Regions from separate parts of the Paenibacillus sp. FSL P2-0136 genome, predicted to be linked through region 3. Evidence: riboswitches for the same ligand, from Rfam matches in the RefSeq annotation. Region 3 holds a riboswitch; each other region holds the start of a gene.
What was found. A riboswitch is a leader RNA that binds a small molecule or an ion and turns the genes downstream of it on or off. The one in region 3 is predicted to bind thiamine pyrophosphate.
Positions count from the first base shown of each region.

Region 1: linked by a shared signal. The riboswitch ahead of thiC (phosphomethylpyrimidine synthase ThiC) and the one ahead of NYE26_RS00525 (ABC transporter substrate-binding protein) in region 3 are both predicted to bind thiamine pyrophosphate.
Region 2: linked by a shared signal. The riboswitch ahead of NYE26_RS12525 (ABC transporter ATP-binding protein) and the one ahead of NYE26_RS00525 (ABC transporter substrate-binding protein) in region 3 are both predicted to bind thiamine pyrophosphate.
Region 4: linked by a shared signal. The riboswitch ahead of NYE26_RS08545 (thiamine phosphate synthase) and the one ahead of NYE26_RS00525 (ABC transporter substrate-binding protein) in region 3 are both predicted to bind thiamine pyrophosphate.

Region 1 is NZ_CP150244.1:7,451,190-7,456,964, reverse strand. Features, by position in the region: gene NYE26_RS32090 (DUF438 domain-containing protein) at 111-1,373, opposite strand; gene NYE26_RS32085 (DUF1858 domain-containing protein) at 1,388-1,615, opposite strand; gene thiC (phosphomethylpyrimidine synthase ThiC) at 1,832-3,526, opposite strand; TPP riboswitch at 3,679-3,785, opposite strand; gene trxB (thioredoxin-disulfide reductase) at 3,835-4,788, opposite strand; gene NYE26_RS32070 (tetratricopeptide repeat protein) at 4,835-5,775, opposite strand, start outside.
Region 2 is NZ_CP150244.1:3,015,043-3,020,817, forward strand. Features, by position in the region: gene NYE26_RS12515 (ABC transporter substrate-binding protein) at 1-314, opposite strand, end outside; gene NYE26_RS12520 (ABC transporter permease) at 311-1,087, opposite strand; gene NYE26_RS12525 (ABC transporter ATP-binding protein) at 1,068-1,835, opposite strand; TPP riboswitch at 1,966-2,068, opposite strand; gene NYE26_RS12530 (TetR/AcrR family transcriptional regulator) at 2,137-2,793, opposite strand; gene NYE26_RS12535 (DHA2 family efflux MFS transporter permease subunit) at 2,975-4,495, shown strand; gene NYE26_RS12540 (amino acid ABC transporter substrate-binding protein) at 4,769-5,623, shown strand; gene NYE26_RS12545 (amino acid ABC transporter permease) at 5,623-5,775, shown strand, end outside.
Region 3 is NZ_CP150244.1:119,586-125,360, reverse strand. Features, by position in the region: gene NYE26_RS00535 (MFS transporter) at 1-195, shown strand, start outside; gene NYE26_RS00530 (hypothetical protein) at 244-1,695, shown strand; TPP riboswitch at 1,768-1,878, shown strand; gene NYE26_RS00525 (ABC transporter substrate-binding protein) at 2,028-3,101, shown strand; gene NYE26_RS00520 (MTH1187 family thiamine-binding protein) at 3,153-3,446, shown strand; gene NYE26_RS00515 (ABC transporter permease) at 3,443-4,204, shown strand; gene NYE26_RS00510 (ABC transporter ATP-binding protein) at 4,323-5,108, shown strand; gene NYE26_RS00505 (response regulator transcription factor) at 5,472-5,775, opposite strand, start outside.
Region 4 is NZ_CP150244.1:2,054,674-2,060,448, forward strand. Features, by position in the region: gene NYE26_RS08525 (S-layer homology domain-containing protein) at 1-1,041, shown strand, start outside; gene NYE26_RS08530 (GNAT family protein) at 1,224-1,751, opposite strand; gene NYE26_RS08535 (SDR family oxidoreductase) at 2,056-2,928, shown strand; gene NYE26_RS08540 (hypothetical protein) at 3,110-3,646, shown strand; TPP riboswitch at 3,702-3,804, shown strand; gene NYE26_RS08545 (thiamine phosphate synthase) at 3,923-4,603, shown strand; gene thiS (sulfur carrier protein ThiS) at 4,600-4,803, shown strand; gene NYE26_RS08555 (thiazole synthase) at 4,834-5,598, shown strand; gene thiH (2-iminoacetate synthase ThiH) at 5,627-5,775, shown strand, end outside.

The DNA of each region.
Region 1 (5,775 bases), 330 kb from region 3:
CCCGGGGCAATGGACTTCAGTTCTTATTTGTTAACAAAAAGACTTTCTCACCAGGTAGGCAAGAAAGTCCGTTCATTCTCTTCTATTGTAGGGTGCCAGATACCTTAATGCTATTCGGACAAAATCCGCTTCTGGCCCTCAAGAGCACGGATCGGTGCGATATTCTGGGTGAATTCCAGCGTCCCCATATAACGGCCTTCTGCATCCCGCACGGCGAAATAACGGATATAGATGAATTTATCCTTGATGTTAATCCAGAAATCTTCGGCATCCTTTACTCCGGCTTTGAAATCAGCCAGCAGCTTCTCAACAACATGCACACTTTGCGGCGGATGGCAGTTCTGTACGGTGCGGCCGATAACGGCCTTCGTCCGGGCGAAGATCCGTTCCTTGCCATGTGAGAAGTAGCGGACGACATCGTTCTCGTCGATAAAGGTCAGATCCACCGGCAGATGATTCATCAGCGTCTCGAGCTGGTGTAGCGACAGCAGCCCGGTCTCGAACCGGATGAAGCCCTGCGGGGACAGGCCTTCCCCTTCTTCCGCCGGAACATCAGCACCCTCAGGCTCCGCTGCACGTTCCGGTATCCATTCCTGGTCGGGCGCAGTCAGGCAGAAGCCGATTTCATCGCTTTCGCGGGCGATTTTGACCCACTCATCCTCAGTCAGCTTATCCAGCGCCATCGGGAGCAGAATATTCTCTTCCTTGAAGATCATCTCATTGACTTCCTTAATGATCTCCTCCAGTGCGGCTGTAATCTGCCCGCTGTCTCCGTTATAGGCGCTAAGCGCCTTCTTGGCTTCCTTGATCATATTGCGGATTCCGTCATCCACTCCCCACATTACCTTCGTAGGACCGTATATGCCGTACTTCTCCAGGTAAGGGAAAAGCAGATTCTCCTTGCGGCTGTAGTGCTTGTCGAGATCCAGCAGCAGACTCAGGTCCTCCAGCAGCTTATAGATAATCTCATCGCTGGCGTTCTTCTTGAACTTATCCGCATGCAGCTCCAGGCGGAAGTTGACCAGACGTTCGATCTCCCGGTTCTCCAGCTTGAACGTATGCACGGGATGACCGGGCTGCTCCTCAGGCTTAGAAGAACGGTGAATCTGTTCAATCGAGCCCTTGAAGATTGCCGTATGCACGGAGCAGAGGCGCTGTACTTCCTCTACCGGAATGCCTTCCTCGGTCATCAGAGAGTGCTCCATGGCGGAGATTTCCTCCACCGTAACATCGCCTACCGCTTCTTCAAAACGCGCCTTAACCTCCTCCACGCTTTTGCCCGCATGCAGCTCCTTGATGATCTCTCTCAGCATAGCCTGGCGGCGTGTCTGTTCCGGAATATCGACCTCGCGGTTATTAATCAGTTCGCTCATTACAATCTCTCCTTCTATTCTATAATCTCGAAACCATGCTGCTGAAAGGCCAGCCGAACGGTTTCCAGCTCTATTTTCTTTAATTTCATTCCTTTGGACAGGGTCATGAATCGTCCTGCAGTCTGCAGCATTCCAGGCTTCGCAATATCACGAAAACCCAGTTCCACCATGATCTCAACAATTTCCGGGTGCCTGGTTACCAGCTCAAAGACCGATTCATCCAGCTTCAACGCTTTGCTCATCCTTTTGCACACCTCACTAATGAGAATTCTTCTCAACACCAGCTTAGCATAGGGTACAGGGGTGAATTGTGATTGTAATCACTAACTACAAAAAGACTATCCCCGCCAGCCATTCAGGCTTGGGGGGATAGCCTCAGAATAATACGTTTCCGCTGTAATCACGGCCTCTCGGCCATGAACAACGTACCTACATATAGATTAGGTCATGCAGCTAAGTTACAGTGATTGGCTCCATCTATGGGAATTCCGGATATCATGCGAAATCCGCATGCTGCAGAATTTAGGGCCGCACATCGAGCAGAAATGCGCCTGCTTTGCCCCCTCCGCAGGCAGGGTCTCATCATGATACGCCTGCGCCCTTTCCGGGTCCAGGGAGAGATGAAACTGGTCGCGCCAGCGGAACTCGAACCGCGCCTTGGACAGCGCGTTGTCCCGGTCCTGCGCACCCGGATGTCCCTTGGCGAGGTCTGCGGCATGTGCAGCAATTTTGTAGGTAATGACTCCTTCGCGCACATCATTCTTGTCAGGCAGGCCTAAATGCTCCTTAGGTGTAACGTAACACAGCATTGCCGTTCCAAGCCCCCCGATTATCGCTGCCCCGATGGCCGACGTGATGTGATCATAGCCGGGTGCAATATCCGTAGTTAGCGGACCGAGGGTGTAGAAAGGGGCTTCGTGGCAAATCTCAAGCTGCTTGTCCATATTCTCCTTGATCTTGTGCATTGGCACATGGCCCGGACCTTCTACCATAACCTGAACATCGTGCTTCCAGGCAAGCGCCGTCAGCTCTCCCAGCGTCTCCAACTCGGCGAACTGTGCTTCGTCATTGGCATCGGCGATAGAGCCGGGACGCAGGCCATCCCCCAGCGAGAAGGCCACATCATACGTCTTCATAATCTCACATATGTCTTCGAAGTGTGTGTACAGAAAGTTCTCCTGCTGATGAGCCAGGCACCAGGCAGCCATAATCGATCCGCCCCGGGATACGATGCCGGTCATTCTCCGGGCAGTGAGCGGAATATAGCGCCGCAGCACCCCGGCATGAATGGTGAAGTAATCCACCCCCTGCTCCGCCTGCTCAATCAGCGTGTCGCGATAGAGCTCCCAGGTTAAGTCCTCGGCTATACCGCTCACCTTCTCCAGCGCCTGGTATATGGGCACTGTCCCGACCGGCACAGGAGAATTGCGGATAATCCACTCCCGGGTGGTATGGATCTTAGAGCCGGTGGAGAGATCCATGATGGTATCAGCCCCCCAACGGGTCGCCCACCGCATCTTCTCCACCTCCTCTTCAATAGAAGAAGTGACCGCCGAATTTCCGATGTTGGCATTGATCTTCACCAGGAAGTTACGGCCGATAATCATCGGCTCACTCTCCGGGTGATTGATATTGGCCGGAATAATAGCACGGCCCGCAGCCACCTCATCCCTTACGAACTCCGGCCGGATATTCTCCCGGATCGCAATATACTCCATTTCCGGTGTGATGATCCCTTGCCTTGCATAATGCAGCTGGGTCACATTGCCGCCTGCATAGGCCCGCCTCGGATTCCTGCGCAGTCCTGGATAAGCTTCTGCGGCAGCCCCCTCTCTGCGAATTCCGTTATCCTCCGGCCGGACGGCTCTTCCGGTGTACTCCTCCGAATCGCCACGCTCCGCGATCCAGCTTGAACGGTGCGGCGGCAGCCCCCTCCGAATATCCGTCTCCTCCGCGGCATCCGTGTACATACCGCTTGTGTCATAGACACGCAGCGGAGCATTTTCCTCTTCCCCGGCAACGCCTTCGGTTCTGCTAAGGCTGATCTCCCGCATTGGCACCCGGATATCCGGGCGTGAGCCCTCCACATACACTTTACGGCTTGCGGGGAATCCCGAAAGATCCACCTCTTCGTTTTTACCCATTCCTGTCATTTCAATCTCCTCCTCTTCGCTCTGTACACTCATCAGATAAGAGGTCACGCAGCAGATTGAGCTGAAGAATCTATTGATTCCTGCAAGTCAAAAAGCCGCTCCACCTGGAGCGGCTTTATTAAAGGAACAGCCAAATAAAGACTGTATTCAAAAAAGGTCCGACTCCACTTTCCTACGCTGGTATGATCCAGATCAGGTTCAAGGGTCCGGAAATTCAATTTTCCCGTCTCAGCCTATTCAGGCTCCCCTAGTGGGTATCTTATCTAATTAAATACATTTTACCTGTATGGGTAATTCTTGTAAACCCGTTATTTGTCCAGCGATTCGCTCCAGTCGTGCACCATCGTGCCTTCCAGGAACTTCTCGGCATCCATAGCGGCCATACAACCGGTTCCCGCTGCCGATATCGCTTGACGGTAACGGGTATCCTGTACATCGCCACAGGCGAATACACCCGGGATGTTGGTCTCGGTGGTACCCGGGTTGACCACAATATAGCCATTCTCATCCGTATTGATCTGCCCGCCCAAGAAGGCTGTGTTCGGTGTGTGTCCAATCGCTACGAACACGCCGTCTGCCTCCACCAATTCTGTCAGACCTGTCTCATTGTTAAGCACCGTAAGGCCCTTCACTCCGGTCTCTCCTACCGTTACTTCAACCGGTGTGCGGTTCAAGGCCCAGGTTACCTTGCTGTTGTCACGCGCCCGGTCCTGCATGATCTTCGAGGCCCGCAGCTCGGGACGGCGGTGAACCAGCGTTACGCTGGATGCAAAGCGGGTCAGGAAGCTGGCTTCCTCCATGGCGGAGTCTCCGCCGCCGACGACGACAATCTTTTTATTACGGAAAAAGAAGCCGTCACAGGTCGCACAGGTGCTGACCCCGCGTCCCACATTCTCCTGCTCGCCCGGAATGCCCAGATATCTTGCAGAGGCCCCGGTTGAAATAATAACCGACTCCGCTTCCAGTACACCCATTCCGTCCACTGTTACCTTGAACGGACGCTGTGAGAAGTCCACCGACTCCACCCAGCCATTCTTGAATTCAGCGCCGAAGCGTTCCGCCTGCTTGCGCATATTGTCCATCAGGTCCGGACCCAGAATCCCTTCAGGGAAGCCTGGAAAGTTCTCCACTTCTGTCGTCGTTGTCAGTTGTCCCCCCGGCTGCAAGCCTTCAATGACCAGCGGGCTCAGGTTCGCACGCGCCAGATAAATCGCGGCAGTCAGCCCGGCCGGGCCTGTTCCGATTACAATCGTTTTGTACATTACATTGGCCTCCTTACAAGTAGGTGTTCTTACAACAGCAATTGCTTCAAATACGGGTAGTGGACGGCGATAAGCCGCCGGTTCCGGGCAGCATCCCCTTGGGTCCGGGAGCAGCCGCAGGCTCCTGCTCTTCGCCGGGCGAGCCACCGGCTTCATTCAGGTTCTCCCCGATCAACCGCTGAAGGCTGAACAATGCCGCCTCCTGCAGGCGGTCCTCCTGCAGCGGCTCCTGCTCCAGAACTCCGCGCAGTACCTCGGACATCTCCTCGTCCTCAATCCAGCGGAGAGCCTCGGTCACCTGAAGCTTCGTAGCGGAATCGCCGTAGCGCAGCGCCCAGAAGAACGAGGCGCGCAGCAGCGGATTATTCCGCACTTCTTCAGTGAATCTGCCCGTATTGCCCTTCCACTGCTTCAGCTGCTCCTGGAAGGGCAGCTGATAGTTATAGCTGACAGCAGGCATAGGGTGCCCTTCTGCCCGGGCCTGCTGGAGCTGGGACAGGAAGAACGCCGGGACAGCGGAAGCAGGGTCCAGCTTGGCTGCCTGTCTCCAGCAGCGCAGCGCCTCATCATGTTTTCCGCTATTGCTTGCCGCCGCAGCACAGTAATGATACAGCCCGGCGTCTCCGGCGACCTCCTCGTCCTTCAGCAGACGGCGGAAATGGCTGTAAGCGGCAGCGTGCCGGCCCAGGATACCCATGGTTGTAGCCATTTTGAATACATGCTCCTGATGGAACGGCACCGTTGCTTCAAGCATACCGAGCAGCGTTTCAAGCTGTTCCTTATCTCCTGCATACTGCAGGAAGATGGCCATATTGCACAGAGCGTGCAGATTGCCGGGGTCTTGCTTCAGCACCTCATTCAGACATTCCTTCGCCTTGGCGAACCGGCCCATATAGAAATGAGCTAGTGCCAGATTATTATGCGCAGCCAAAAAATCCGGGGTACCCGCAGTGATCTCCTCCAGCAGCTCTACAGCCTGAGGGAACT
Region 2 (5,775 bases), 2.9 Mb from region 3:
TCGGCCGGCATCTGAATATCAACCTCCAGACCTTCCTCGGCGAAATAGCCTTCAGCTTCTGCCGCATACAAAAAAGAGTGGACAGCATTGGGATACCAGTCGAGCATAATCGTCAGCTTATGGACTGCGCCTTCGGCTCCAGTCCCAGCTTCAGAAGTGGCTGTAGTCCCCGCCGAAGAGCCGGAGGACGCCGGACTGTTCGTATTGGTGCAGCCTGCCAGGACGGGCAGCATACAGAGCAGCAGAGCAGACAGTAGAACGGTTGGCCTTGAAATCGCATGGTGCAGATAACGGAAATAGCGGATAGTAGTCATGAATAACGTCCTCTTTTCTTCAGAATAATCTTCTCCAGTGCGGCGACAGCCAGAAACAGCAGGATACCGAGCACGGATAACAAGACAACAGCGGCGAACATCTTGGCACTCTGGAGATTCCCTGCCATTCTGCGGCTGAAATAGCCCAGCCCCTGGCTGCCTCCAAGCCATTCCCCGATGGTTGCACCGATCACACAGTACACAGCCGACAGCTTCAGTCCGGAGAAAAAAGAGGGCAGGGCCAGCGGAACGCCCACCTTCCCGAGAATCTGCCAGCGGTTCGCGCCATATGTCAGCAGCAGCTCCCGGTAGGCGTCCGTGTTCTTGGACAAGCCGTCATAGGTGCCGATGACCACCGGGAAGAAAGCGGTCAGGAAGACAACGGCGACCTTACTCCATAGGGTGTAGCCGAACCACATGATGAACAGGGGAGAGAGCGCGATCAGCGGAACCGTCTGGCTGATGATCAGCAGCGGGTACAGCGCCTTGGCCAGCGGACTGAACAGGTGCATGGCGATTCCCAGCAGGCAGCCGCAGACCACAGACAGTGCGAAGCCCGTGAGTACCTCAAGCAGTGTAGCCGGCAGATGCACCCCGAATAACAGGCGGCGTTCCTCCAGCAAGGCCTTGCAGACCGCAGACGGAGCCGGAAGAATGAAGGGAGGAACCAGGCCCAGCCGGGCTACAGTCTCCCAGACTGCAAGCGTCAGCAGGGCGAGCAGGGAAGCCGGACCGTAATGCTGGAGCAAGCTTCTAGGAGCGGCGGTTCTCATATAGCTTCAGCTCCAATTCCTGGCGCAGGGCGGCGAACTGCGGTTGATAGTTCAGACTGTGATGGCGCGGACGGGGGAGACCGGCTGGGAATTCCTGCATCCCGCCGCCGCTGCCCGTCATTAGATAGATTCTGTCACTGAGCAGCAGAGCCTCCTCCAGATCATGGGTGATGAACAGCACCGTCTTGTCCAGCTCCGCCCATAACTCGAGCAGCCAGCGCTGCAGTGAGCGCTTGGTAATGGCATCGAGCGCCCCGAACGGCTCATCGAGCAGCAGCAGGTCATTCCCCGCCGCCACGGTGCGGAGGACCGCCACGCGCTGGCGCATCCCGCCGGACAGCTCCTGGGGATAAGCCCCTTCGGTTCCCTCTAGGCCGAAGCGTTGCAGCAGGGTAAGAATCTCGGCCACGGCGGCCGCTTTGGGACGGCTGCGCTTGAGTTCCCAGGGCAGCAGACAGTTGTCCAGCACGGTCCGCCAAGGCAGGAGAAGATCCTGCTGCGGCATGTAGGCCACACTGCCCAGCCTCTTCGCTGCTGTAGCGGACTCGGCTCCGTTCAGCGTAATCCTGCCGTTGTCCGGCTCCAGCAGGCCGGCGATGATTTTGAACAAGGTGCTTTTGCCGCATCCGCTTCCGCCTACGACAGAAATGAATTCGCCGCGCTGCACATTCATGGATAGCTCTGAGAAGACGGGTGTCCGGGACGAACCGGTCCCGAAAGCATAGGATAGATTGCTAATGTTGATCATAAGACTATGTACAAGCCTCCCCGGATTGAAATAGAACCTGCGCGGAGCACAAAAAAGCCCCATTCATTCCCGGAGGCAATGAATGGGGCGGAAGGTACAGTCGGCTGCGGCCCTGTGACGGGAACCACTGATACATTCTGCTCCACTTCCCTCCGCTGGTATGATCCAGATCAGGTTCAAAGGGTCCGGAGCTTAAGCTCCGTCTCAGTCGGCCGACTCCCCTAGTGAATTAACAGGTGTTATTGAATTCGTAATTGCTACTTAATATACCACAAATTCCCCTCTTGTAAAGAGCAGGCGGTCAGCGCTTCGCCAGACCGGTCACGAACAAGGTGACGATGCCCCGGGAGATGTCCAGCTTGGAGGAGTGGTGCCGCTTCTGCTCATACAGGTACAGATCAGGGCTGAGAACAGAGATTAAGGCCGTGGCCGCAAAGACAGGATCAATGTCAATAATCTCATCGCCCTCCGCAGCACGCTGCAGCAGCTCTGTCATCATCACCCCCAGCCGCTGAAAAAAAGGATGCTCAAACTGGGTCAGCTGCTTCTTACCTGTGAACTCGGCTTTGATCATATTCAGCAGCTCGGCATACTGCTCAATGAAATCGGCAATCTGCTCAATGCTGCTCTGCAGCTGAGCGAGAGCCGGAGCTTCACCGGCACTGGCAGCCACCTGCTGCTCCAGCCCGGACAGGAATTGATCTGCGCTGCCCTTCAGCAGTGCAGAACAGATCTCACCCTTGTCCGTGAAGCGGCGGTACAGGGAGCCTTGTCCTATGCCTGCCCGCTTGGCAATGCTGTACATGCTGACTGCCTCAAGTCCGCTCTCGGTGAACAACTGGCGTGCAGCTTCAAGAATCCGCTGTACATAAGGATCGGCGGACTCGGACGGAGCGGATTCTTTGGCTTGCGGAGCTGAGCGCGGGAGCTGTGCAGCATCGGTGTCTGGCTTTTTCATGAGAACCCCTTTCAGAAATAAATCAGCGATTTACAGAAAAATAAATAAAAGAATTGACACAACGGACAATTGTCCGTAGACTATGAATTGCACTTACGGACAGTTGTCCGTTCACTCATTATATAGAACAATCTGCCCGCAGGTCAATGTAGAACGCGGACAGCTCAGGAGGAGAAGAGACATGGATCAGACCTTGAAGCAGGAAGCCGATTTCCGGCTGTCCAGCATTCTGGTTCCGCTGCTGGCCATTATTGCCGGAGTATTTATGGTTGTGCTGGACAGTACGGCGATGAATGTAGCCTTGTCCAGGCTGGTGGTGGATTTCAAGACGGACCTGCATACGCTGCAGTGGGTAGTTACCGGATATATGCTGGCTCAGGCTTCAGTTATTCCGCTGTCAGGCTGGCTGTCTGACCGGTTCGGGGCCAAGACGGTCTTCCTGACGGCGGTAATTGTGTTTACGATAGGCTCGATTCTGTGCGCTACACCAAGCAGCGCCGAATGGCTGATTGTTTTCCGGGTCATTCAGGGACTAGGCGGCGGCTGTGTGCTCCCTGTCGGGATGGCCTATGTGTACAGACTGGCCCCCAAAAGTAAGGTTGGCGTTGTCATGGGGATTATGGGCATTCCCGTCCTGTTCGCACCCGCTATTGGTCCGGTATTGTCGGGCTGGCTGGTTGAATACCATTCCTGGCGCTGGATCTTCCTCATTAATATTCCGATTGGCATCATTGCTGTGCTGATCGGACTGCGCAAGCTGCCGAATGCGGCAAAGAACAGCGTGCCCGGCATGGATAAGCTCGGTATGGTTCTTGGACCGCTGGCTTTTGCTTCGTTAACCTACGGGGTTAGCCAGGGCGCGCAGAGCTGGACCTCTGAGAAAACGCTGATCGGGCTGCTGCTGGGCGCTGTGGCGCTGACCGCTTTTGTCATCGCTGAACTGCGCTCCAAGACACCGCTGCTGGAGTTGCGGATTCTGAAATCCGTTGATTTTACGACAGGAATCATCGTGCAGTGGATTGCCCAGTTCGGCTTATACGGCGCACTATTCCTGCTTCCGCAATTTCTGCAGCAGGCCCGGGGCTTCGGCGCATTTGATACCGGTCTGACGCTGCTGCCGCAAGCCATCGCTTCCGGGCTGATGATGCCGATTGCCGGGATCCTGTTCGACCGGATCGGTGTGCGCTGGCTCGTGGTCTGCGGTCTGAGTCTGGTCTCCGGCGCGTTATTCCAGTATTCTCATGTGGATCTTACCACGCAGAGCCGCGATCTGATCCTTCCGCTGATCATGTGCGGGGCTGGAATGGGACTGATGATGATGCCGATGAACACGCATCTGCTCAACAAGGCACCAAGTCATCTGGTGAACCGGGTAACCTCGCTGACGAATTCGATGCAGCAGGTGATTACCTCGCTGGCCGTCTCGACCCTGGTTACGATTCTGACGGCAAGAACAACGGCGCGCGGTACCGAGATGCAGGAGGCCGCTGCCGCTGCCGGAAAGAGTACCGCAGGCGCTTCGCAGGATGCGCTTCTGCTGGCTAAGCAGACGGTATTGTCGCAAGGCTTCGCGGACACGTTCCACATTATGATGTTTGTCGCGCTTGGCGGTGCGGTCCTTGGACTGCTGCTGCGCCGGGGCCGCCATTCCGGAGCTGAGCGTTCCAAGGAAAAGGCGGCACCGGAAATCATGCACGTATAGCTATGCCCACACAGAAGCAGAGCTTGTAACATCCATAAAGCAGCGATTCTCCTTTTGCCGGAGGGTCGCTTTTTTTTGTTGATTTCTGTTCTGAATATCCTGATGCAGGAGCAGAATTTGGGGCAAGCTAAGCTATGGAAAATCAATACAATATAAATCCGATGTATATAATCGGAAAAAGTTATTGACGCAGGTAACACCCCGGTGTTACGATTCATTTTGCCACTAATTACGGTGCCTGAAGAGAAGAAGATACGAGAGGGGATTCATCGAATGAAAAAACTAAGTCTAACTATTATGCTGCTCCTGACCATGGTCACGGCTGCGGCTTGCGGAAGCAACAATACGGACAAGACAGCAACGGGCGGCAACACTCCGGCTGAACCTACGGCTGCGGCTACAGAGGGTGCAGCTTCCGGGGAGCAGAACAGCCTGGAAGCCGTCAAAGCCAGCGGCAAGCTGCGCATCGGAACCGAAGGGACCTACGCACCGTTCACCTTCCATGATGCAGACGGCAAGCTGACGGGCTTCGATGTCGAGATCGCCGAAGAAGTCACCAAGCGCCTGGGTGTGAAGCCGGAGTTCATTGAGACGCAGTGGGACGGGATTTTTGCCGGGATGGATGCGAAGCGCTTCGATGTGATTTTCAATGAAGTCTCTATCACCGATGAGCGCAAAGTGAAATATGATTTCTCCGATCCGTATATTGTCTCCAAGGCTGTGCTGATCGTGCCGGAGGATAATCAGGATATTAAGACATTTGCTGATCTCAAGGGTAAAAAAGCCGGCCAGTCGCTCACCAGCAACCTCGGCAAAATCGCCACAGACAACGGTGCCGAGATCGTATCTACCGAAGGCTTCAACCAGGCGATTGATCTGCTGCTCTCCGGACGGATTGACGCCACTGTCAATGACGGCTTGTCTTTCCTAGATCTGAAGAAGCAGAAGCCGGATGTCAAGATCAAGCAGGTGGATGAGATTGCCGAAGGCTCGCATAGTGCCGCAGTCTTCCTGAAAGGGAATGACGAGCTGGTGCAGGCTGTGAACGAAGCACTGACCGCTATGAAGAGCGACGGAACCTACCTTAAGATCTCCGAGAAGTACTTCGGCACTGACGTATCGAAATGATGGATGACCGCCAAATACAAATATTTCTCGATTCATTGCTGCCTCTGTTCAAAGCAGGGGTGGCTTTTACCCTTCCGTTAGCACTGGTATCATTCATCCTGGGCCTGCTGCTGGCTGTAATTACGGCACTTGCCCGGCTGTCCTCCTGGAGG
Region 3 (5,775 bases):
AGCAAGCTGCTGCCCGGCGCGGAAGAATCCACGCCCAGCATTATGATCGCCTCCGGCGGAATCGGCGGCGCGGTGCTGCCGCTGCTGACCGGCTGGTCCATGGATCATCTGCAGATCGCCCAGACCTCGGGACTTTTGGCCGCTTTTGCCGCGCTGTTATTCGTGCTGAGCGTGACCGCCTGGAGAATCGGGTAATTGTATACAACAAGGTCCATATTCTGTGAATAAGGATGGAACCCACACATGGCTGAACTGCATTCCGAGCCCACTCTGCATACCGCCTTGCTGCAATTCATTTTCCCCTTCTCCATCAAGGCCGAGGTCGATGAAGAGCTGATTGAGAGTTTACAGCAGGATGGATTTACGCGTTTTTTTCTTGAGAACAAGGAACTGGAGCATGCCTATTACGGAGAGAACCACTGTGTATCCCATGAGAAAATGGAGCGCAGCTATCTTCCTTTTGCCGCCCATGTCTTGTTTCCGCATGAGAAGGACAGGGATTCCTTCCGCCGCTTTTCCCGGGTGAGTGATCTGCTGTGCGGGCTGCAAATGCCCTTTCAGACGGTTCCCTTCCGCGTGCTGTCGACCGATGTGTTCCTCTGCCCGTTCGAGCTGGGCTTCCTGACGGTAAGAGTGGCTATTGAGGAGGAGAATCTCCCCTTCAGCATGGTACTCGAATTCGCCGACCGGTTCCGCAACCTGGAGGATGTAAGCGTTCAGGATGAGCATACCTTCATCCATTGTCATAAGAAGTCTTTTGCCCGGGTGGAGGACTTCGTGTTCAGGCATCTGGCAGCCGGGCTGGAGCCGTATCTCGATCCTGCGGAGACGAATGGCAATTATTTCGAGACCCTGCCCTTCTTCGTCGATGAACGAATGCTGGTGCAGGCCTTCTACGGCGTTAATCTCCCTGAGGACGAGGAAGAGATCAGTGTCGAAATGCTCTACCGTGCCTCTCAGGTGGATGGTCTGACCATCGACGGCAGCCCCTACATGAGTGCAAGTGATCCGGATTATATCAAGCAGTACACCCGTGAGCATTGCTATAGCCGCTGGGGGCCGGACACCTACTATATGACCAATGAGCAGACCTTCTGCTGCGTGAGCCGGGCGAAGCCGGAGATTGCCGCAGGCCTGATCAGCCAGATGTACGGCGAATATTATTACGGAATGCTGCTGAGTATTTTTCATAAAATCGTGCTGCTGAAGCTCGCCAACCTCCACTCCCGGCTGCGCATCAACCACGATAACGACGAGATCGAGAATCTGATCTTCCTGATCAACAAATTCTCGGCCAAATTCTACTTCCTGGAGCTGATTTCACAGTCGCAGGGGCGGGAGATTTTTTTTCAGCTGCGTAAGGTGTATGGTAATGATGCCCTGTTCGATGAGGTGAAAATGACCCTGAATGACCTGTTCCAGTATCAGGACAAATTCCAGGCCAAGCGGCGGGATACGCTCCTGATGGTGCTCACCGTATTTACGGTCATCAGCGGGATATACGGGATGAATCAGGTCATCGAGGATCTGAAGGGCCAGATCGACTGGAGCAAAATGCTGGAGTACTCCGCGTTCGAGTATCTGGCTCTGTTCCTAACCTTCTCGGGGATCACCGTCAGTGTCGGCTTAACGCTGAGAGAGATCTGGAACGGCATCCGCAGCCGCCGCAAGAAGCGGCATTATACGAGGGATTAAGACACAGAGGGTGGACAATGTCGAAGCTGCCGTCTATAATACACCGTAAGAACATAGCAATACCCGTGAACTTTATAGAACCAGGGGTGCTGGAATTGGCCGGCTGAGATTGTATCCCACAAGATACTGACCCTTATACCTGATCTGGATAATGCCAGCGTAGGAATCTTCATTCGGCACAGTGCCTTAAGCGGTACTGAAGCTGAATTCCCCTCACGCAAGTAACTGGCGTCCCGATCTTCGGGACGCTTTTTTGATTCTAAGGATGTACAGGAATAGGGTTTCTGTAAACTCTGAAGACCAGGGGTTGCTGGAAGGAGAGAAAAAGAGAAATGGGAGTCAAAAAAACAGTAATGCTGCTGCTCAGTTCCATGCTGCTGCTCACCGTAGCGGGATGTGGCGGCGGGAACAACAGCGGCAATGCGGGGGCCAGCGCACCTGCTGCCGGGAACAGCACGGCCGCACCTGATGCAACCGCAGCCGCACCCACAGATGCACCTAAGGCGCTGACTCCGGTCAAGATTGCCCTGGACTGGACGCCGAACACGAACCATACCGGCCTGTATGCAGCCAAGGAGCTGGGCTATTACGCTGAGGAAGGTCTTGACGTACAGATTGTACAGCCAGGCGCTGCCGGGTCGGATACAATGGTCACTTCCGGCGAAGCCCAGTTCGGCATCAGCGCCCAGGAGGCGCTGACGCTGGCCCGCCTGCAGGATGTTCCGCTGGTGTCGATTGCTGCAATCATTCAGCATAATACCTCGGGCTTTGCGGCTCCGAAGGACCGCAATATTAAGACGCCGAAGGATTTTGAAGGCAAAACCTACGGAGGCTGGGGCTCCCCTGCGGAGCAGGCTGCCATGAAAGCCATTATGGACCCCGAAGGCGGGGATGTCTCCAAGGTGAAGCTGGTGAATATCGGCGAAGCGGACTTTTTCACAGCCGTGAAGCGGGATATTGACTTCGCCTGGATCTTCTATGCCTGGACCGGGGTGGAAGCCGAGCTGCGCGGGGAGCCGCTGGATATGCTCTATCTTAAGGATTATGCGCCGCAGCTGGATTACTACACACCGGTGCTGACCACCAGCGAGAAGGAGATCGCCGAGCACCCTGAAGTGGTGAAGGCCTTCCTTAAGGCTACGTCCAAGGGGTATCAGTACGCTATCGATAACCCGGAAGAAGCCGCGACGGTACTGTCGGATGCTGTACCTGATCTGGACCCCAAGCTGGTGCTGGCCAGTCAGAAATGGCTTAGCCCGAAATACAAGGACGACGCCCCGCGCTGGGGTGAGCAGAAGCTTGAGATCTGGAAGAATTACGCCGACTGGATGTACGGCCTGAAGCTGCTGGATAAGCCGCTGGATGCGGAGAGTACGTTTACGAATGAATTTTTGCCGGAATCATAATGAACCCGCATGGCGGGAATCTTATACTTAACTTGAAAGGAATGATTGATCATGGCTAACACACTGCTCAGCATTCAGGTAATTCCCAAGACACCGAACAACGAGGATTCCATCCCTTACGTGGACAAGGCTATAGAGGTCATTCAAAAGTCAGGCGTGAAGCATCAGGTGAATCCGCTGGAGACCACGATGGAAGGCGAGCTGTCCGAGCTGCTGGATATTGTGCGTGATATGCATGAGGCGCTGATCGCTTCCGGCAGTCCTAGTGTCATCTCACAAATCAAGATCGCCCATAATCCGGGCGGCATCAGCATGGAGAAGCTGACGGAGAAATACCGGCCGTGAGAAGCACCTGGAAGCTAGTGTGGCCGCCCTTTGTGGCGGTCCTCTTTTTTGTCGGGATATGGCAGCTATCGGTCATGCTGTTCGACATCCCCGCTTACCAGCTGCCCAGCCCCGCGGATATCGCTCGTGAGACGAAGAATAACGCCTCCGGGATCTGGGAGCACACCGCCGCCACGCTGCGGCTGACCCTGATCGGCTTCCCGGTCGGCACAGGCATCGGCCTACTCACCGCCTTGCTGCTGCATCTGCTGCCCTGGGTCAAGCGAGCGCTCTATCCGCTGCTGATTCTCAGCCAGAATGTGCCCTCCATTGCGCTTGCCCCGCTGCTGATTATCTGGTTCGGCTTCGGCCTGCTGCCCAAAATCATCCTGATCACCCTCGTCTGCTTCTTCCCTGTGGCTGTTGCGACCATGGGCGGGCTGACGCAAAGCGACCGGGTAATGCTGAATTATATGAAGATGGCAGGTGCAGGCAAGTGGCAGATCTTCACCAAGCTGGAGCTTCCCGGCTCGCTGCCCTCCCTGTTCTCCGGGCTCAAAATCTCCGCCACTTATGCGGTGATGGGCGCAGTGGTGGCCGAGTGGATCGGCGCCGACAAAGGGATCGGCTACTATATGCTGCTGCAGAAGTCCTCTTACCGTGCGGACCGGATGTTCGTGGCCATCGCTATTATCGTGCTGCTGAGTCTCGTATTATTCGCGCTCATTGCCCTCCTGGAGAGATGGCTGGTGCGCTGGAAGCCGCGCAAGGAAGCTTAATGCCACGGGAGGATATCCCAACACGGAAGTACTTATAGTCAACTGAAGGAGGTTACGCGAAGTGTCTGAGCTTACGAGGATTGAACTGGAGAAGGCGGACGGAGACGGGCGCCTGGGTATACGGAGTGTGCCGCCTGCGCTCGAAGTCAGCGGCATCAGCAAGTCGTTCAAGCACCGCCGCCGGGAGACACAGGTGCTGAATCAGGTGTCCCTGACCGTGGAGCCGCAGGAATTCGTCTCCATTGTCGGCCCGTCCGGCTGCGGCAAAAGCACGCTGTTCCATATTATCGGCGGCCTTACGCTGCCGGATACCGGAACCGTCCGCATGAACGGCATCCCGGTGACCGGGCAGCGCGGCAAGATCAGCTATATGCCGCAGCAGCCCGCGCTGTTCCCGTGGCGCAGCACACTGGATAACGTCCTGCTTGGCGGCGAGCTGCAAGGCGCCCCGCAGCGGGAGGCGCGCGAGGCTGCGCGCCACTGGCTGGCGAAGATCGGCCTCGGCGGCTTCGAGCGGGCCTACCCGCACATGCTGTCCGGCGGCATGCAGCAGCGGGCCGCCTTCCTGCGGGCCATGCTCGCGCCGCAGGAGCTGATGCTGCTCGACGAGCCGTTCAGCGCGCTCGATGCGCTGACCCGCGAGCAGATGCAGCGCTGGCTGCTGGAGCTGTGGGAGGAGAACCGCCGTTCCGTGCTGTTCATCACCCATAACATTGAAGAGGCGCTGCTGCTCTCCACCCGCATCTATGTTTTCTCGGGGCGTCCCGGCTCCGTCCTCCACACCGTGGAGGTCCCCTTCCCGCGTCCGCGCCGCGAAGAGATCGCCGATTCGCCGGAGTTCCTCCGGATGCGGCGCCAGCTCTCAGAGTGGATGCGCGAGGAGCAGGCGAAGAGCCAGAGCTAAGTAACCACTCCGGCGGTATAACCTCCCCGTGTAGGGAGGTTATTTGCTATGTGCCCGCCAGCCTAATGTGGTCGGTTTTTCGATTATATTTGGACCACGAGCTGCCTCCAGTCCCATTGTGATCGTTTTTTCGATTATATTTGGACCACGAGCTGCCCCCCAGTCCCATTATGGTCGGTTTTTCGCTTACATTTGGCCTACGCGCTACCCACGGTCCCATTGTGATCAGTTTTTCGCTTACATTTGGCCTTCGCGCTACCCACGGTCCCATTGTGATCGGTTTTTCGCTTACATTCCGCACACGCACCCCGCGCCAGCCTGATGTGTTCGGTTTTTCGCTTACATTCCGCACACGCCCTCCCCCTACATCCAGCCCTTGTCCTCCGCCAGCCGCACGGCTTCGATCCGGGTCTTGACCGCAAGCTTGCTGAGGATCTCCGAGATGTAGTTGCGGACCGTGCCATAGGAGAGGTGGAGCGCCGCGGCGATCTCTCCGGCGCTGCGGCCTGCGGCAGCCAGCTTCAGAATCTCCCGCTCCCGGTCCGAGAGCGGGTTCTCTTCGCGCAGGCTGCCGAAGACCAGCTCGGGCGAGACCTCGCGGCCCCCGCCCATCACGCGGCGGATGGCATCCGCCAGCTTATCCACCGGCTCATCCTTCAGCAGATAG
Region 4 (5,775 bases), 1.9 Mb from region 3:
AACCAGTTGGCCGGGCTGACGGCTGAGAGCAAGGTGAAGGCTGATTTCAGCGATCTGCCTAAGACAAGCTGGGCATACGAAGAAATCTCGAAAGCGCTGGAAGTGGGCATCATCAAGGGTTACGGAGGCACGATTCGTCCGGGCGATCCCGTTATGCGCCAGGAGGCGGCGATTATGGTGAGCAGAATGATGTATTTTGAGACGGGAAGCACGGAGGTATTATCCATGTTCAGCGATAAGGATCAGATTGCAGGCTGGAGTGAAGCCGATGTCGCTGCACTGATCAATGACGGAGGAATGAAGGGGTACCCGGACGGGCGGTTTGCTCCAGAACAGGCGATGACCCGGGCCGAAGCAATTGCACTGCTGGATTATTACAATGTCACAAGCGGCGGCTTGCAGAGTGTAACTATCAGCCATTCTGAGGGGCTTGGAAGCTTTGAACCGGGAGCCGTCAAATACTATAACAATGTCACTGTATCCGGCTATGATGTGCTGCTGCAGAATCTGAAGATTTTTGGAGACCTGGTCCTGGAGGAAGGAATCGGCAACGGAGAGGTGAACTTGGACAGTGTTGAAGTACTAGGCAAGGTCATCATACAGGGAAGCGGAGATCCCTCAGTGCAGCTCAAGAACACAACCATGAACCAAGTGATTGTGCAGAAAAATAGTGGAACTGCCCGCCTGGTCACCGAAGGTACAGCCTGGGTGAAGGCATTGTCGGTACAGTCCGGTGTAAATCTGGAAGAGGGGGAGGGTACCGGAGACGGGTTCACAGATATTGATCTGCCATCCGGCCTTGCAGCCGGGATCGTAGTGACGCTTAACGGCAATTTCGGAGATGTGAACATTGAAGCCAAAGGACCCGTCCTCCACCTGCAAAAAGGCTCCATACGCACGCTTAAGACCGCTGCCACTGCAACAGGGGTTAAGATAGAGCTGGATGAAGGGACAACGGTGACGCAGGCGATTCTAAATACGTCAACGAAGGTTACGGGTGCGGGTAAGGTTCAGGATGCAATTGTGAAGGAAGATGAATAGAGTTCTGGAAATAAGGCCGCTATCCCAAGGAGTGAGGTCTTGTCATGAGGGGCGATGTACTGCTATGAAGAGATATCGACCCGATTTATGCGAAAACAAACATGTCTTTCAAGGCACAGCTCCAGCATGAAAATGAGCAACGTGCCTAAAAACAGAATACAGCATCGTTCCCCGGTCTATCTCTATATCCCGTTTCGCCCCAGGTACTCCCGGTCCAGTATCGCGTAAAAGTATTGGTTCACCCACTGGTCATTCCAGTGTATTTCTTCCCGGAATACGCCCTCGCGGACCATGCCTAGCCTATCCAGCACCTTGATGGATGCGGTATTGTATTCATTGCACATAGCCACGACTCTATGGGCCTTCCATTCTTCAAAAGCAAGCTTCAAGGCCAGCTGCGCCGCCTCGGTGCCGTAGCCTTGCCCCCGGTATTCAGGGAACAGGCTGTAGCCCAACTCCCAGCTCTCGCGCTCTTTTACATACCAATGTATACTCAGTTCCCCTACAGGGGTTGCTTCGGGAGTGGCTAGCCTGATCAGGAATTGTCTATGCCAGTCGCTCTGGATTCGTTCCGCCACAGTCTTCCGGACTGCCTCCTTGTCGGTTGGAATCATATCCTCGAAGGGCCAGAGTGAAGCGCTCATTTCCAGATCTGTGATGAAATCGATATCGTCCGGGGTGACCGGAGATAAGGTGATTCTTGCATTCATTGTGCGATACCCTCCTGCTAGTATGATTTCGATACGATCTTGCCGTGGTTCCTCACAAAGTATAGGACATTCCCCTTAGCGGATATAGATAATATTCTTTTTGGAAACGTTCGTTCCTTACCGTACTACCGTTCCGATATAGGCACCGTTGAATGAAGATTGGCTGTTTGGGCGGCTGCCAAGTGTGGTAAGTAACATAACGTACAGTCAAGCAGGCACACTGCCTGATGCATAAACACCAGACCTTAAGCCATGCTAACATGATTAATCAACAATACTGTGGACAGCGAAAGGAGAATGGATTATGCCAGACACTAACAAACAACCTGTCAAAACTCTGCCCCCGCAGGTACAGGATCAGCGCCCGGGAATTGAGAGTGAGATGAACCCGCTCCCGGAGTTTGAGACACCGGCGTACAAGGCAGCAGGCAAGCTGCTGGGCAAGGCTGCGCTCATTACCGGAGGCGACAGCGGGATCGGGCGTGCGGTTGCCGTTCATTTTGCCAAGGAGGGCGCGGATGTGGTGATCTCCTACTTGAACGAGCATGAGGATGCGGAAGAGACCAAGCGCCAGGTTGAGCAGGAGGGCAGAACGTGTATTCTGATCGCCGGAGATATCGGGGACGAATGCTTCTGTCAGAGCTTGATACGTCAAACCGTTGAAGGACTCGGCAAGCTTGACATCCTGATTAACAATGCGGCGGAGCAGCATCCGCAGGACCATATTGAGGACATTACAGCGGAGCAGCTGGAGCGTACGTTCCGGACGAATATTTTCTCCATGTTCTACCTGACGAAGGCAGCTATGCCTCATCTTAAAAAAGGCGCTACGATCATTAACACGACCTCCATCACGGCGTATCGCGGCAGCCCGCAGCTGCTGGACTATTCGTCCACCAAAGGAGCCATTCTCAGCTTCACTCGTTCGCTGTCAATGAATCTGGCCGATAAGGGCATCCGCGTGAACGCAGTAGCGCCCGGACCGATCTGGACCCCGCTGATTCCGTCAACCTTTGACGCGAAGAAGGTCAGTGAGTTCGGCGGCACCCAGCCGATGAAGCGCCCGGGGCAGCCTGAAGAGCTGGCACCGGCGTATGTATACCTGGCCTCGGACGATTCCTCCTATGTGAGCGGACAGGTGATGCATGTGAACGGCGGTGAGGTTGTCAACGGATAATGGGTGCAGAATAAGATCTGGATGCAGATTCTTTAATCGGCATCTTCAGAAATCGTGTGCAACATATAAATTCTATTTTTAAAAAGCCTAACCGCTTGCCGGTAGGCTTTTTTTCAGCGCTTGTAACTATTACAATATAATTCCGTCTATTTAGATAATTTGATATGAATAGGGGATTGGGATGCTTAGAAAAAAAGGATTCATTCTATCTGCAGCGGGGATTTTAGTTTTTCTGGTAGTGTTCATTTATTTGACTCCTTTTGCAGGAAGACTTGTGGCAAATACAAGATTGGAAGGAAATGCAAAAAGCATTGGGGTTAGAATTACACAGGAATCGCCGCCGCTACCCCTTGTTACTTCCGGGAAAACCCAAATTCCGGTTACCCAAGGCAGCTATTGCTGGGGAAAATTAGGATGTGCGGATTATGCAGGAGGACAATCCATGGTACAGGGGGTTACTCCCACTGCTATAGCCCCTGAGGGGGGGATCAATGTTGCTTTTACTTATAAACCGGCACCCGGCGGGTTAACCGTTCAGCAATTTGTCGATGATAAAGAAGTGCAAATTCCATTGAAGAACGGCTCTTTTAATGCTCCAAAAGAACAAGGCGTTTATTACTACGGCATATCAGCATTCTGGACATCCGAGGATGGTAAATTTTCAGAAGGGAGTTCATCCGTGGCTTTTGTAATTGAAGTAAAATCTACGAAAGAATAGCTCTAACAGGAATTATATGCTAATATACAAAAAGCAAGGCCAAACAATAGCATAGAACGATCACTAGGGGAGCCGCAAGGCTGAGACGGGCGTATCTGCTCGGACCCTTTGAACCTGATCTGGGTTATACCAGCGTAGGGAAGTGGAGAACGAATATTGCAGCGGGGGTATACGGCTAATACCGGTATTCCTGTTTCTATTCCAGACTGCTTCCTTATGGGGGCGGTCTTTTTTGTGTTTGGAGGTAGGGATCAGCGTAGTGCTGAGGAGAGGAAGGTGGACGTGTTGCACGAAATTCATGTCATCTCAGACGGACGGCTCCACCCTGAGAAGCTTGCGGAGCTGGCTGCGGCGGTACATCCCATGGTGGATTATATCCATCTCCGGGAAAAAGCCATGTCCGCCCGCGAACTGCTGGCGGCGGCGCAGCAGATGCTTCAGGCCGGGGTTCCGCCTTCGAAGCTGGTCATAAATGACCGGATCGATGTTGCCTTGGCCGCTGGGGCAGGCGGTGTACAGTTGGCCTGGCATAGCCTTCCGCCAGCCGCAGCACGCGGGCTTGCACCGGGCCTGCGGATCGGCAGATCGGTACACTCGCAGGAAGAGGCTGCGGAGGCTGGAAGGCAAGGAGCAGACTTCTGCCTCTACGGGCATGTTTTCCCGACAGCTTGCAAGTCGGGGCAGCAGGCACGGGGACTTGCGCAACTGGCCGAGGCTGTCCGCTGGAGCCGCATCCCGCTGATTGCGCTTGGAGGGATTACCCCGGGTAATGCCGGAGCGGTGCTGGCCCAAGGGGCGGCTGGCATTGCTGTCATGTCGGGGATCTGCGGAGCCCCGGACCCGGTGGCAGCGGCCATGGCGTACAGGGAAGCGGTCCACAGGGACAGGGCAGCGGAGCTGGCTGAAGCGCTGGATATGGCTCAAACACAGGGCACAGCAGGAGGTGAACAGGCATGAATGTGACCGTTAACGGAAAGAGGCAAAGAATCGAAGAGAGCTGCCGGACACTGGAGGATCTGCTCTCCCGGCCCGAGTGGGCCGGTAAGCTGGTGATTGTCGAACTGAATGGTGAGCTTGCTGGCAGAGAGGTTTACGGAGAGACACTGCTCAGTGAGGGGGACCGGGTGGAGCTGGTTCATTTTGTAGGCGGAGGCTGAACACGAAGACTTATCCCAGGAGGCGTTAACATGCAAGATCCATTGATGATTGGCGGAGTGACTCTAACCAGCAGACTGTTCATTGGTACCGGAAAATACAGCCGCAACACCCTCATTCCCGAGGTGATTACGCGATCAGGCTCACAGGTCATTACCGTTGCTCTGCGCCGGGTGGACCCGGAGAGCAGTGACAATATTGTCAGCCATATTCCTTCCCATATGACCTTACTGCCTAATACCTCCGGTGCGCGCACCGCAGAGGAAGCAGTACGGATTGCCCGGCTGGCGAGATCGGCGGGGCTGGGGAACTGGGTGAAGATTGAGGTCATCAACGACCAGAAATATTTGCTGCCGGATAATACCGAGACCATCCGGGCGACCGAGATCCTTGCAGCAGAGGGCTTCGTGGTGCTTCCGTATATGAGTCCTGACCTGTCCGCCGCCCTGCGGTTGAAAGCAGCGGGGGCTGCGGCCGTGATGCCGCTGGGAGCGCCGATCGGGTCCAACCGCGGACTGCAGACCAAGGAACTGATCCGGATTCTGATCTCCGAGACGAATCTGCCGGTGATCGTGGATGCCGGAATCGGCAGACCGTCCGAGGCGGCTGAGGCGATGGAGATGGGGGCCGCAGCGGTGCTGCTTAATACAGCGATTGCCACCGCCTCGGATCCGCTGCTGATGGCAGAAGCCTTCCGTGACGCGGTAGCCGCAGGGCGCAAGGCTTATCTCGCCGGACTGGGGCCTGTGGAAGAGACGGCGGCAGCCTCTTCACCGTTGACCGGGTTCTTGGCCTGACAGATGGAATAGGAAGGAGAGAACGGTTATGAGCTTTTATGAGACGATGACCCGGCTGGAGCAGCTTCCTTACGGGACGCTATGGAGCCGGTATACGGCAGAGGATGTGAAGCGTGCGCTTCGTGCAGAGCGGGTGGATGAAGAGGGGCTGATGGCACTGTTGTCACCGGCAGCGGA